One region of the Desulfofundulus sp. TPOSR genome, then DNA from elsewhere that is predicted to be linked to it. Evidence: riboswitches for the same ligand, from Rfam matches in the RefSeq annotation. Region 1 holds a riboswitch; the other holds the start of a gene.
The links. Region 1 has a riboswitch for cyclic di-AMP ahead of G7K71_RS13410 (LysM peptidoglycan-binding domain-containing protein). Riboswitches for the same ligand answer to the same signal wherever they lie in the genome.
Positions count from the first base shown of each region.

Region 2: another riboswitch for cyclic di-AMP. It lies ahead of eam (glutamate 2,3-aminomutase); the one in region 1 lies ahead of G7K71_RS13410 (LysM peptidoglycan-binding domain-containing protein).

Region 1 is NZ_JAAOEF010000003.1:515,350-521,187, forward strand. Features, by position in the region: gene G7K71_RS13395 (homoserine dehydrogenase) at 1-1,208, shown strand, start outside; gene thrB (homoserine kinase) at 1,228-2,142, shown strand; gene G7K71_RS13405 (hypothetical protein) at 2,170-2,493, shown strand; cyclic di-AMP (ydaO/yuaA leader) riboswitch at 2,593-2,753, shown strand; gene G7K71_RS13410 (LysM peptidoglycan-binding domain-containing protein) at 2,753-3,568, shown strand; gene G7K71_RS13415 (AarF/ABC1/UbiB kinase family protein) at 3,844-5,538, opposite strand; gene G7K71_RS13420 (2-phosphosulfolactate phosphatase) at 5,823-5,838, shown strand, end outside.
Region 2 is NZ_JAAOEF010000001.1:327,690-333,527, forward strand. Features, by position in the region: gene guaB (IMP dehydrogenase) at 1-1,074, opposite strand, end outside; gene G7K71_RS01720 (alpha/beta-type small acid-soluble spore protein) at 1,310-1,633, shown strand; gene G7K71_RS01725 (helix-turn-helix domain-containing protein) at 1,722-1,946, opposite strand; gene eam (glutamate 2,3-aminomutase) at 2,099-3,361, opposite strand; cyclic di-AMP (ydaO/yuaA leader) riboswitch at 3,502-3,678, opposite strand; gene G7K71_RS01735 (sporulation protein) at 3,751-4,548, opposite strand; partial or broken gene G7K71_RS01740 (hypothetical protein) at 4,609-4,710, opposite strand; gene ileS (isoleucine--tRNA ligase) at 5,347-5,838, opposite strand, start outside.

The DNA.
Region 1 (5,838 bases):
TAAACATTGCCCATAAGGTGGGCGCACCTGTGGAAATCTCCCGCATCCTTGTCCGCGATTTAACCAGGGACCGGGGCATCCTGCTGGATCCGGCCCTGCTTACTGATAATTATCAGGATATATTAGATGACCCGGAAATTGACATCGTGGTGGAGGTAATGGGAGGTATCCACCCGGCGCTGGACTATGTCATGGCCGCTCTGAAGCGGGGTAAAAGTGTGGTTACGGCCAACAAGGACATGATTGCCCTGCACGGTAAGGAACTTTTTGCCGCCGCCGCGGCCAGCGGGGCAGGGCTGCTTTTTGAAGGCAGCGTGGCCGGAGGAATCCCCATCATCCGTCCTTTAAAGCAGTGCCTGGCGGCCAACCGCATTCAGGAGATTATGGGCATTATCAACGGTACAACCAACTACATGTTGAGCAAAATGACCCGGGAAGGAGTGGATTTCGACCGGGCACTGCGGGAAGCGCAGGCCAAAGGTTACGCCGAAGCCGATCCCACCGCCGATGTGGAGGGGCTGGACGCGGCGCGCAAGCTGGCCATCCTTGCTTCCATCGCCTTTAATTCACGTGTCACTTTAAACGATGTTTATGTGGAAGGCATCAGCAAAATCACAGCCAGGGATATTGCCTACGCCCGGGAGTTGAATTATGTAATCAAGTTGCTGGCCATTGCCAAGGAAACTTCCGAGGGCATCGAAGTGCGGGTGCATCCGACCATGATCCCCCAAAATCACCCCCTGGCTTCAGTTAACGACGTTTTTAATGCCATTTTTGTCCGGGGCGATGCCGTGGGTGACACCATGTTTTACGGCCGGGGCGCGGGGGAATTACCCACTGGAAGCGCCGTTGCGGCGGATATTATGGATGCGGCCCGTCACATTATACATAAGGTGCCGGGCTTCATCGGCTGCACCTGTTACGAAGAAAAACCAATCAAGCCCATGGCCCTGACCGAAAGCAAGTTTTACATTCGCCTGATGGTAGCCGACAGGCCGGGAGTGCTGGCTTCCATAGCCTATGCCTTTGGGGATAAGGAAGTCAGCCTGGCTTCGGTGATTCAAAAACACACCGATGGTGACAGGGCAGAAATCGTCATGGTAACCCACCGGGTGCGGGAACAAAACCTCCAGGATGCTTTACACCTGGTGGAATGCCTGAGCCCGGTGGACCGGATCGCCAACTGTATTCGGGTAGAAGGTGAGTAGAAAGGGGCAGGGTAAGAGAATGGTCCGTGTGCAGGTACCTGCCACCACGGCCAACCTGGGTCCGGGTTTTGATTGCCTGGGGATGGCTTTGAAATTTTATAACATAGTAGAAATGGTACGCCTGTCCAGCGGTCTGGTTATTGAAGTGCACGGGGAGGGCGTTCAGGACATTGCCCGGGATGAAAGCAACGTGGTTTATCGGGCAGCCATGTATCTCTTCAAGCAGGCAGGCTTTGATCCCGGGGGCCTGCGTATCCGTTTGATCAATCACATTCCAGTGGCCCGGGGGTTGGGCAGCAGTGCCTCGGCCATTGTGGGCGGCCTGGTGGCGGCCAACATTCTTTCCGGAAACAAGCTTTCCTACCGGGAACTGCTCACCATGGCCTCGCAGCTTGAGGGCCATCCCGACAACGTGGCGCCGGCCCTTCTGGGCGGCATTGTTATTTCCACTACGGTGGAAGGGGAGATCCGCTACGTGAAAATAGATCCCCCTCCCGGTCTGAAGGTGGCGGTGGCCATACCCGATTTTCACCTGAGCACCAGGGCTGCCCGGGAGGTATTGCCCCAGCATGTCAGCCTGGCGGATGCCGTTTTTAACCTGGGGCGGGTAGCCCTGCTGGTGGCCGCCCTGCAGCAGGGGAGACTGGACCTGCTGGCCACGGCCATGGAGGACAGGCTCCACCAGCCGTACCGCGCCTCCCTGGTACCCGGAATGAAAAAGGTGCTGGCGGCAGCCCGCCTCGCCGGAGCCCGGGGAGTTTGTTTGAGTGGCGCCGGACCGAGTATAATTGCCCTGGCCGACAGCAATTTGGAGCTTATTGCCCGGGTGATGAAAGATACCTTCCGGGAAAGCGGCATTATGGCCCGGGCCCTGGTTCTGGAGCCCAGCCCGGTTGGTGCCCGGGCCCTGGAAATTAAGACAAAACCTTCGTAGCGTCCCCATTTGGAGGGGGGAATTTCTTTGTCCGCATCTAAGCGGCCCGACTTCGAACAATTCCGCGATGCTTTGATAGCATTAATCAAAGAACACGTAAAACAAAAGGAAATCGGCCCTTTTTCTCCCTGGCTGGAGGTAGGCGATGAAAGTACCAGGGAGGCCATTTTGCACGCCTTTAAAAGCCGGATGGAGTCCGCCTATGGCGTGGAACTCGTAGTAGAGCCCCATCTGGTTTCCCTGGACCGGCCTGTAGAAAGTATTGCCATCCAGCTGCACCATGTTTTTAACACAATCTTTCTGATGGAGCAGATTAACGCCAGGATCAGGGCAAGGCTGCGCAAGAGATAATTACCACCGTATCCTGTTCATGCCGGGGCACTGCCAACCTGGCATTATTTGTCACTTGGCATTTCTGGCGACAGGCCTGTATAATTACACTTGTAATGGAATTACCAGTGGCCGAATCCTCGGGAAGCCCGGGGTACGGGGGAATTTTATCCGGAGCGGGGTGAATCCGCGCGTTATTAAGGAGGTGAAAACAAGGCGCGCGGTAGGGTGCCCTCTACCCGAACCCATCAACTAACCCCGGAGGCCGGAGGAGGGAAAAATGAACAGGCTGTTGCTTTACGCCCGTTACTTTCTGGCAGTTGTGGCGGCACTCGTGTTGCTGCCCGTGGGTGCTGCAGCGGCGGCCACCCATACCGTCAGCCCCGGTGAATCCCTGTTCCTGATCAGCCGCGCCTACGGAACCACCGTGGATGCCCTGCGCCGGGCCAACGGTCTTTACACCGACCTGATTTACCCGGGACAGCAGCTCTACATTCCGGTAGGGAATGAAAAGAGAAGTCCGGTTACATATACCGTACAGCCAGGGGATACCCTTTATCTGATTGGCCTGCGTTATGGCGTGAGCTTTCAGTCAATAAAAGCAGCCAACGGTCTTGGAAGTGACACGATCTACCCGGGACAGAAACTGATTATCCCCGCTGCGAATAGTGGGGGGACAAGCCCGGCGCCGGTAAGCCGGGGTGCCATCAGCTCCGGTCCCGTTAATTATAGCCGTTCCGACTTTGACCTTCTGGCACGGTTGATTACCGCTGAAGCCGATTCCGAATCCTACATCACCAAGGTGGCAGTAGGAGCAGTGGTATTGAACCGCGTAAAAAGCGGCATTTTCCCGAATACCATTCCCGGGGTCATTTACCAGGTGGACGAAACTGGATCTTACCAGTTTGAGCCCGTATTAAACGGCTGGATCAACCGTCCGGCCAGCGAGGAAGCCAAACGGGCTGCGCTGGATGCCCTCAACGGGGTTGACCCCACCAACGGCGCCCTTTACTTCTTTGAATCCTGGGTGCCGAACAGCTGGCTGCAATCGCGTCCTGTAAGTGTGATTCTGGACAGCTTTACATTTACTTACTAGTTGAATACTTAGCTAAAGACAGATTTTGTAACTTCCATAAAGAAGTCGGCCCTGCCTGGTGCAGGGCTTTTTTTGCAAACGAAAGTTAATAAATTTTTAACACAAGCGTAGTAACTTTTACACATTTGTGGGGTAAAATCATAAATATGACAGAGCCGCGATGCAGGAGGTGTCTTTATGCATAGATTTATCCTCTTCGTACTGCTTCTGGCCTTGATGGTGATCATGATCCCGGGCCTGCGTCCGCCGGGGATTATTTAAAAAACCGCCCGGGACTAAAATTTCCGTGAGCGTAAAATGGAAAAGATCAGGGCCACGCCCAGCACTCCCCCGACAACAAAGGCAGCCTCCGCTACGGGCAAGCCCCAGAGAATGGTGTAACCCCGCCCCAGCAGCAAAGAAGAACCCACGATCAAAGAACCCAAAAGGATTCCCAGGACCAGGCGGTTAACCATGGCGTTGAGCTGGCCAAACATGCGGTCCAGGTCCGGGTTTACCGCTTTTATTTTTAATTCACCACCTGCGGCCAGGTCCAGCACCCTGTCCAAGCGGTGGGGCACCCTGGTCAAAAGCTGGTGGTAATCCTCCAGGTGCTCCAGGAGCAGCCTCTTTATCCCCGGCAGGCTGAAACGACGCGCCAACAGGCGTTTGCCCATGGGACGGGCAATCTCCACGATACTCAATTCCGGGTCAAGCTGCGCAACTACACCTTCAGCAGTAACCAGGGACTTCACCAACAGGGTGAACTGGGTGGGAACCCGGATACGGTATTTAAAGGCCACTGCCATTACATCCCCTAAAGATTCGGCCAGGCTGATCCGGCTCAAGGGTATCTCATAATATTTCTCCCTCAGGGCGTCGATATCCCGGTGCAGGGCGGCCCGGTCAACGTGGGGCGGCACCACACCCAGGCCTTCCACCGCCCGTACCACCTGGGCAGTGTTGCGCCGGACCAACCCCAAAACCAGAGCGCCTATTTTTTCCCGCATCTCTTCATTCAGGCGCCCCACAATGCCAAAGTCCATAAAAGCTATCCTCCCACCGGGCAGGGCGGCCAGGTTACCCGGGTGGGGGTCGCCGTGGAAAAAACCGTGCAGCAGGATCTGCCGCAGCAGGGCGCCGGCCAGGTGCCTGGCCACCACCCGCCGGTCAAAGCCGCCGCGGGCCAACTCTTCCGGATGGGTCAGCTTGACTCCCTCTACGTACTCCATGGTCAGCACCTTGCTGGTGGTGTAATCCCAGTAAACCACCGGAAAATAGACGGTATTATCCCCGGCGAAATGTTGCCGAAAGGTATCGGCATGGCGCCCTTCCACAGTAAAGTCCATCTCTTCCCGCAGGATCTTTTCAAACTCCTCCACCATTTCCTCGAAGCGATAAAGCTCCCGCCAGGGTCCATGCCTGTCCACCAGCCGGGCCACGTCATAAAGGATTTCAATATCCGTCAAAAGAATTTTTTCCGTACCCGGCCGCTGAACCTTGACTACCACCGGCCTGCCGTCCCGCAGGCTTGCCCGGTGGACCTGGCCGATGGAAGCGGCGGCCAGGGGGGTAGCTTCGAAATGGGCAAAGATTTCTTCCAGGGGCACTCCCAGCTCCATTTGAATGCGCTCCCGCACCTGGGCGAAGGGGAAAGGAGGCACCTGGTCCTGGAGCTTTTCCAGTTCGGCAATATATTCCGGAGATAGCAGATCGGAGCGGGTGGAAAGCATCTGCCCCAGCTTGATAAAAGTTGGGCCCAGTTCCTCCAGGGCCTGGCGCAGCCTTTCGGGCGGGGAGGGCCGTTCCACAACCCTGAGTGACCCTTTGTCGGAGAGCCGGCGAGCCAGTTTGTGCCGGCGGCTAAGGCCCAGGAACTCGGTAAGACCCAACTGGTGGGCCAGATAACCGAAACCGTGGTGCACCAGGACGTTGGTTATTTCCCGGTAGCGGGCAAAATGTTTGTACCTTTTGCGCAGGTGAAATTGCATGACTATCCTCCCTGAACTGCCGGCAGGCGCCGCCGGCCATTACTTATTTTTTCCACAACCGCCTTTTAAAACCCTTTTGGAATGCAGCATATAAATGCAGCATATATCTGTATACATAGGTACCCTTCGTTTTTCTTGCCGCTTCAAAACGGGAAGCGGTATAATATTTCCGTACCGGCTTATTCCCACCCTTCCCACCGGGAAGTTCCGCGCACAAGGGCGGTACACGAATTTCCCCGGCCCGGGAACACCCTTCCTGAGCTTAAGCTAACGGAGGGTCAGTCATGCACATCGACCTTC
Region 2 (5,838 bases), on a different contig from region 1:
TACCACATCTGCCCCGGCGGCGATGGCCTTGGTAATATCCCCGGAATATTTAATCCCGCCATCGGCAATAATGGGCGTATTGTGCGCCATGGCCTCCCGGGCGCATTCATAAATGGCGGTAATTTGGGGTACTCCCGCACCGGCCACCACCCGCGTAGTGCAGATGGAACCGGGCCCGATGCCCACCTTGACCGCATCGGCGCCGGCCCGGATTAAATCCCGCGTTCCTTCCGCGGTGGCCACATTACCGGCAATCACGGCTACCTCGGGATATTTGCGCTTGATTCTGGCCACGGTTTCCAGCACCCCCTTGCTGTGGCCGTGGGCGGTATCCACCACAATGGCGTCCACACCGGCACGAACCAGAGCATCTGCCCGTTCTTCCGTATCGGCGCTGACGCCCACCGCCGCCGCCACCAGAAGCCGTCCCTTTTTGTCCTTGGCCGATAAAGGATACTGGCGCGCTTTTTCGATATCCTTGATGGTTATTAGCCCCCGCAGATTAAAATCTTCATCGACAATGGGCAATTTTTCCACCTTGTGCCGCCGTAAAATTTCTTTGGCCTGCTCCAGGGTTGTCCCCACCGGAGCCGTAACCAGGTTATCCTTGGTCATTACTTCCCCTACCGGTTTACTGAAATCCCGCTCAAACCGGAGGTCCCGGTTGGTCAGAATACCTACCAGTTTGCCGTTGACAGTGATCGGTACCCCTGAAATGCGATAACGTTCCATTAACAGCAGGGCTTCACTGATGGGGCTCTCCGGAGACAGGAAAATGGGATCGGAAATTACTCCGTGTTCCGAGCGCTTGACCCGGTCCACTTCCAGGGCCTGCCGTTCAATGGACATATTTTTATGGATTACCCCGATCCCGCCTTCCCGGGCAATGGCAATGGCCATGCGGGATTCGGTCACCGTATCCATGGCAGCGCTCATCAGGGGGATATTTAGCTTAATATCCCGGGTGAGGTAAGTGGTGGTGTCCACCTCCCCAGGCAATACCTCGGATTTTGCCGGAACGAGCAAAACATCGTCAAAGGTAAGGCCGAACTTGGCAAATTTTTCTGGGTACAGCATAAATCCCTCCTCAATTCTTGCCCTTTTTATATTCGTCTATTATAGCACAACCCGCCCCTTCTGTGCGTGAAAGTATAGTTAAATTTTTTAACATAAAATACCAGGGCCCTGGGCTAATTAAATCTGTAAACCCAGGACCTTTTTCTAAAGGACTCAGTTTGCAATTCTCCTTAAACTGACAGGATGATCATCTATGCGGACGGAAATAATAAGGGTGAGGAGGTGTTGCCGCATGCCAAATCGTCAAAACAAATTATTGGTACCGGCAGCTGACTCCCGCCTGGATGCCCTGAAATACGAGATAGCCAATGAACTGGGGTATCCGTTGCATGTTGGTGAGCGCGTGGCCACTCCCCAGAACTGGAACCGCATTTTAGATCAAATGAAGTACGAAATCGCTCAAGAATTGGGACTCACGCCACACATTAAAAACGGTTACTGGGGAGACTTGAGCTCCCGGGCCTGCGGCGCCGTAGGTGGACGTATCGGCGGCAAACTGGGCGGCAATATGGTCCGGCAGATGATTCTGTTTGCCGAACAAAACCTGCTCAAGTAGTTGGTAACCGGGGAGGTGGCCTGACCACCTCCCTATTCTTTTCTACAATGGAATCTGTTTGAAGAACGGAAAAAACAAAAATCTGGCTCTAATCCTGCCCCATAATGGAACCAATACCATACCGCTCGAAACGGTCGCGCAAATGGTAAATAAGTTTTTCGGTCACCCCAAATTCAGCGGCCATTTCCGCATCGCTCTTGCCGTCTTCCAACCCTTCGATGAATTCATCAAAATCTATGCCCACTTCCCCGGTCTTTGTTTTAAGGCTTGGTTCGGTACTCCATGGGACGCGGGAACGGATGTATTCCTCCATGGCCATCACTCCAGACTGCTGTTTTCTTTTATATTGTCCCATGGGTAAAGTTTTATTATTACTTTACGATAATACAACGGTGTTTCATAAACAATTGCCGAAACCCAATAACTATAAGCCGGCACGGTAAACCCGTGCCGGCACGTTTTTCCCTAGTGGCGGTTGGGGTAAGAAATGATCTTTTTTTCCCAGGTGCGAAAGACCACCTGCTTGTCGTCCCGGAACACCATATACTTGGGTAACACGGGGGTTTTCCCCAGGCCACCCGGGGCGTTGATGATATAGGTTGGTACGGCCAACCCGGAGGTGTAGCCCCTCAGTTTTTCCATAATCTCAATTCCCTCATCCACGGAAGTAATAAAATGCCTGGTTCCTTTGACCTCTTTGGCGTGGAAGATGTAATAAGGACGGACGCGGATGCGCAAAAGGGTTTGGTTCAGTTTTTTCATCACATGGGGATTATTGTTAACCCCTTTCAGCAATACGGCCTGGTTGCCCAGAACCACACCCGCCTTAACCAGGCGATCACAGGCCTCCTTTACTTCCGGTGTGATCTCCATGGGGTGATTGAACTGGGTGTTGATGTATATGGGCGGGTGTTTTTCCAGGACGGCACACAGCGCGGGGGTAATGCGCTGGGGCATGGTCACAATGGCTCTGGTCCCGATGCGCTTTATTTCCACGTGAGGGATGGCGTCCAGTTCGCTCAATAACCAGTCCAGGCAACGATCACTTAAAAGCAGGGCATCGCCGCCGGTAATCAGCACGTCCCGGATTTCCGGATTAGACCGGATGTAATCCAGTGCTGCCTTGAGGACTTCCCTGGGCTGGTGCCGGTCTATTTCCCCGATATTGCGGCGCCGCTGGCAGTGGCGGCAATACATGGCACACTGATTGGTTACATTGATAATCAGTCGGTCGGGGTAACGGCGGGTAATGGCCGGTGCCGGGTTGGTAAAAGCCTCGGCCATGGGATCTTCACTGCCACCGCTATCGTTCAACTCGGCCTCCTGGGGCACTGACTGCAGCCAGATGGGGCCACCCGGACGGTCAACGGCCAGCAGGCTGGCGTAGTAAGGAGAAATGGCCCACCGGAAACGTTTTCCCACTTCAGCAATACTTTGCCGCTCCTCAGGTGTTAAGTCCACGATCTGGCTCAACAGGTCCACATTGGTGATGCGGTGGGCCATTTGCCAGTGCCAGTCTGCCCACTGCTCTTTCCCGGCATTGAAAATAGCCAGAATTTTTTTCCGGGCTGCTTCCAGCGGTTCTGCCAGATCAAGACCGGTTAATATCTTATCTTTAACCTGCAGGTAATCGCGAATACGCTCTTTTAGCTCCCGAGCCCGTTCCAGGGAGATGCGACGTTTTTCTTCGGGATCAAATCCAGCCGGAGGCATTGGAAAAATTGCCATCTTTAACCCCTCCTTATGCAATGTTTTGCCAAACACGTAAAAAAAACCCCCAGGAATCTTTCCTGGGGTGGAAGACAGCAAGCAAATACCCAGCTACGACACACAGGCAGAGAAAAAAAGCCGTGTGCCAGCCCAAGCACATGTCCTCCCTTCCACGCTTACGAAGTTAGCTGACGGGTTCGGGTTGAAAGGATAACCCTACCCCCGGGAAACCTGGTACAACGCCACGCATCAAGGGCGCCTCGTTTCCAGGGGGATTCACCCCAGGAAAATGGGTCCTCCGCTTCTTTGGGTAAAGAATTAAGCGTTCAGGACATAAAATATTTAATTGTTAACTTCCTTAAATTGTATCATCTTTAGAACAAATTGTAAATAGTTTTTGAGTATAATCAGCAACTGGGTTCCTTTCCGGTTAAGTGGCTTTTGCCCACCGGCCTCAAAGCGTCCCATAAACGCCGGATAACTCTTTCACCAATACATTGGTGAGCCGGCGTACCATCGGATCGGAACATTTCCTGATAGGGAATGAAAAGGGTGAAATAATTATCGGCATCAAGATTGCCTAACAGGTCAACCTTTGCCTTCATGTGAATGCGCAGTCCGTCCTCTTCGTTTACAAAAATCATTTCAATGTGTTCAATGTGGCGAAAATCGGTGGGTGTACCGGGACCGGAACAAAATTTAAATACCTGCTGCCGGGAAGTAGAGGTAAGACCACAGGAGGCAAAACCCAAATGCCAGGACAAGGATTCCCATACGGCAGTGATGGCCGGGGAAGGCCTTATGGTCAGTTCGATCATGCGGGTGACATCGGGGGCAAAGGCAATCACCACCTGTACACGCAAAAAACAACGGTGGCGATCACTGCTGATGACCAGGTTCAAGGGCAGGTGCAAGGTGAAAGGCAATTCCAATACTTTGCCCGGATCTACGGTCACTTCCCTGGCCAGGTCCATTTTGACCGCGGTTTCCCTTTGCCGGTGACGTCTCTTCTCCCCTTCCTCTCCCTCATGCCATTCCTCCAATAATTCCAGCTGTATCCCCTTGATGCGCCGGGAAGTTTTTACCGCTTTCAAAAGAACTTCCCCTTGTATCGTCCCTCCCTGGACATACTCCAGGGACGGCAAGCGCACATCCAGGGAGAGATCGGGGAAAACTTTCCTTTTTAAGTTATCCCATAAACTCAAAAACCCCCACCCTCCCCCCCAGTAAATTGGCCATTTGCTAATTATTCGTTGTGGGGGCAACTAATTCCTGCCGTTGGCAAACAGAAGACCATACTCAATTTGCAGACGGCAGGAAGGACAGCCCGTAACCACCGCTTGAGCACCGGTAGCCTTGATGTTTTCTACTTTACGCCTTTTCTCAAAACATCTTGAAAGAAAAAAACCGCCTGGAAGGCAGGTTAAGTTCGGTTAAGCCGTCACCCGGAATGTGAGCGGGTGGATGGTAATTTGGTTTTATTTACCATTGAAGTAGTTGCATATAACCTGATGAAAGGGTAATAATACGAACAACAGGGTCGGTAATGGCCGAGCCAAGACTGCTACAGGGTCGCAAATGGCTCTGTAGCAGTCGGCCAAAGGTTGATATCGGGTCGCATAGGCTCGATACCAGCCGGCGGGCAGATCAATGGAGGTTCCTGCAGGCTCGGCAGCAGTCCGAAGGACTGCTGCCGGGTCGTAAGGGATATCCATTGATCGAGCTAAGATCAGTACAGGTGCCGGAATATTTTTGTCGACTACGACTAAAATAGAGAGGTCTGGTGCAGTCGAGAGATTGCATCAGGCTTCCCAGGTATCTGTACTGGTCGAGCAAAGGTCTTTACGGGTTCCGTAATGGTCCGCGGTAGCCGAAAGGTTACCGTGGGCTATGCAGGGATGCGTAATGGCTGTAGCGCAGGTCATTACCGGCTCGAAAAAGAAACCCTTCTCCAATGGAGAAGGGTTTCTTATTTGAACTAATGCCGGTACGCTGGTCTCCGCTCACTCCAGTGCTCCGCCCCGGTTACTCAGGACCCTCACACAGCGGGGGCACAGAGTGGGATGCTCCTGGTCCTGGCCGACTCCAGGATGGTACATCCAGCACCGCTCACATTTTTCTCCCGGCGCCCTTTCTACCACTATCGCCAGCCCCGGGATTGTTTCAGAAACCACCGCCTTTTCCGGCAGGTCCCCGGTCCACTTTTTCAGCTCCACGGCGGAGACGATGAAAATGGTAGGCAGATCCTGGACCCTGGACAGAAAATCGTACATTTCCTCCCGGACAAACAGAACCACTGCAGCTTCCAGGGAGTTACCAATCAATTTTTCCCGCCGGGCCGCCTCCAGGGCCCGGGTAACCTCTCCCCGCACGCCCAGCAGGCGCTCCCATTTGGCTTCCAGTTCCACATCCAGATAATCCTCGTTCACCTGGGGCATGTCGGTTAGCTGGACACTTACCGGCGCCTCCTTTTCTTTGGGGGCATAGCGCCAGAT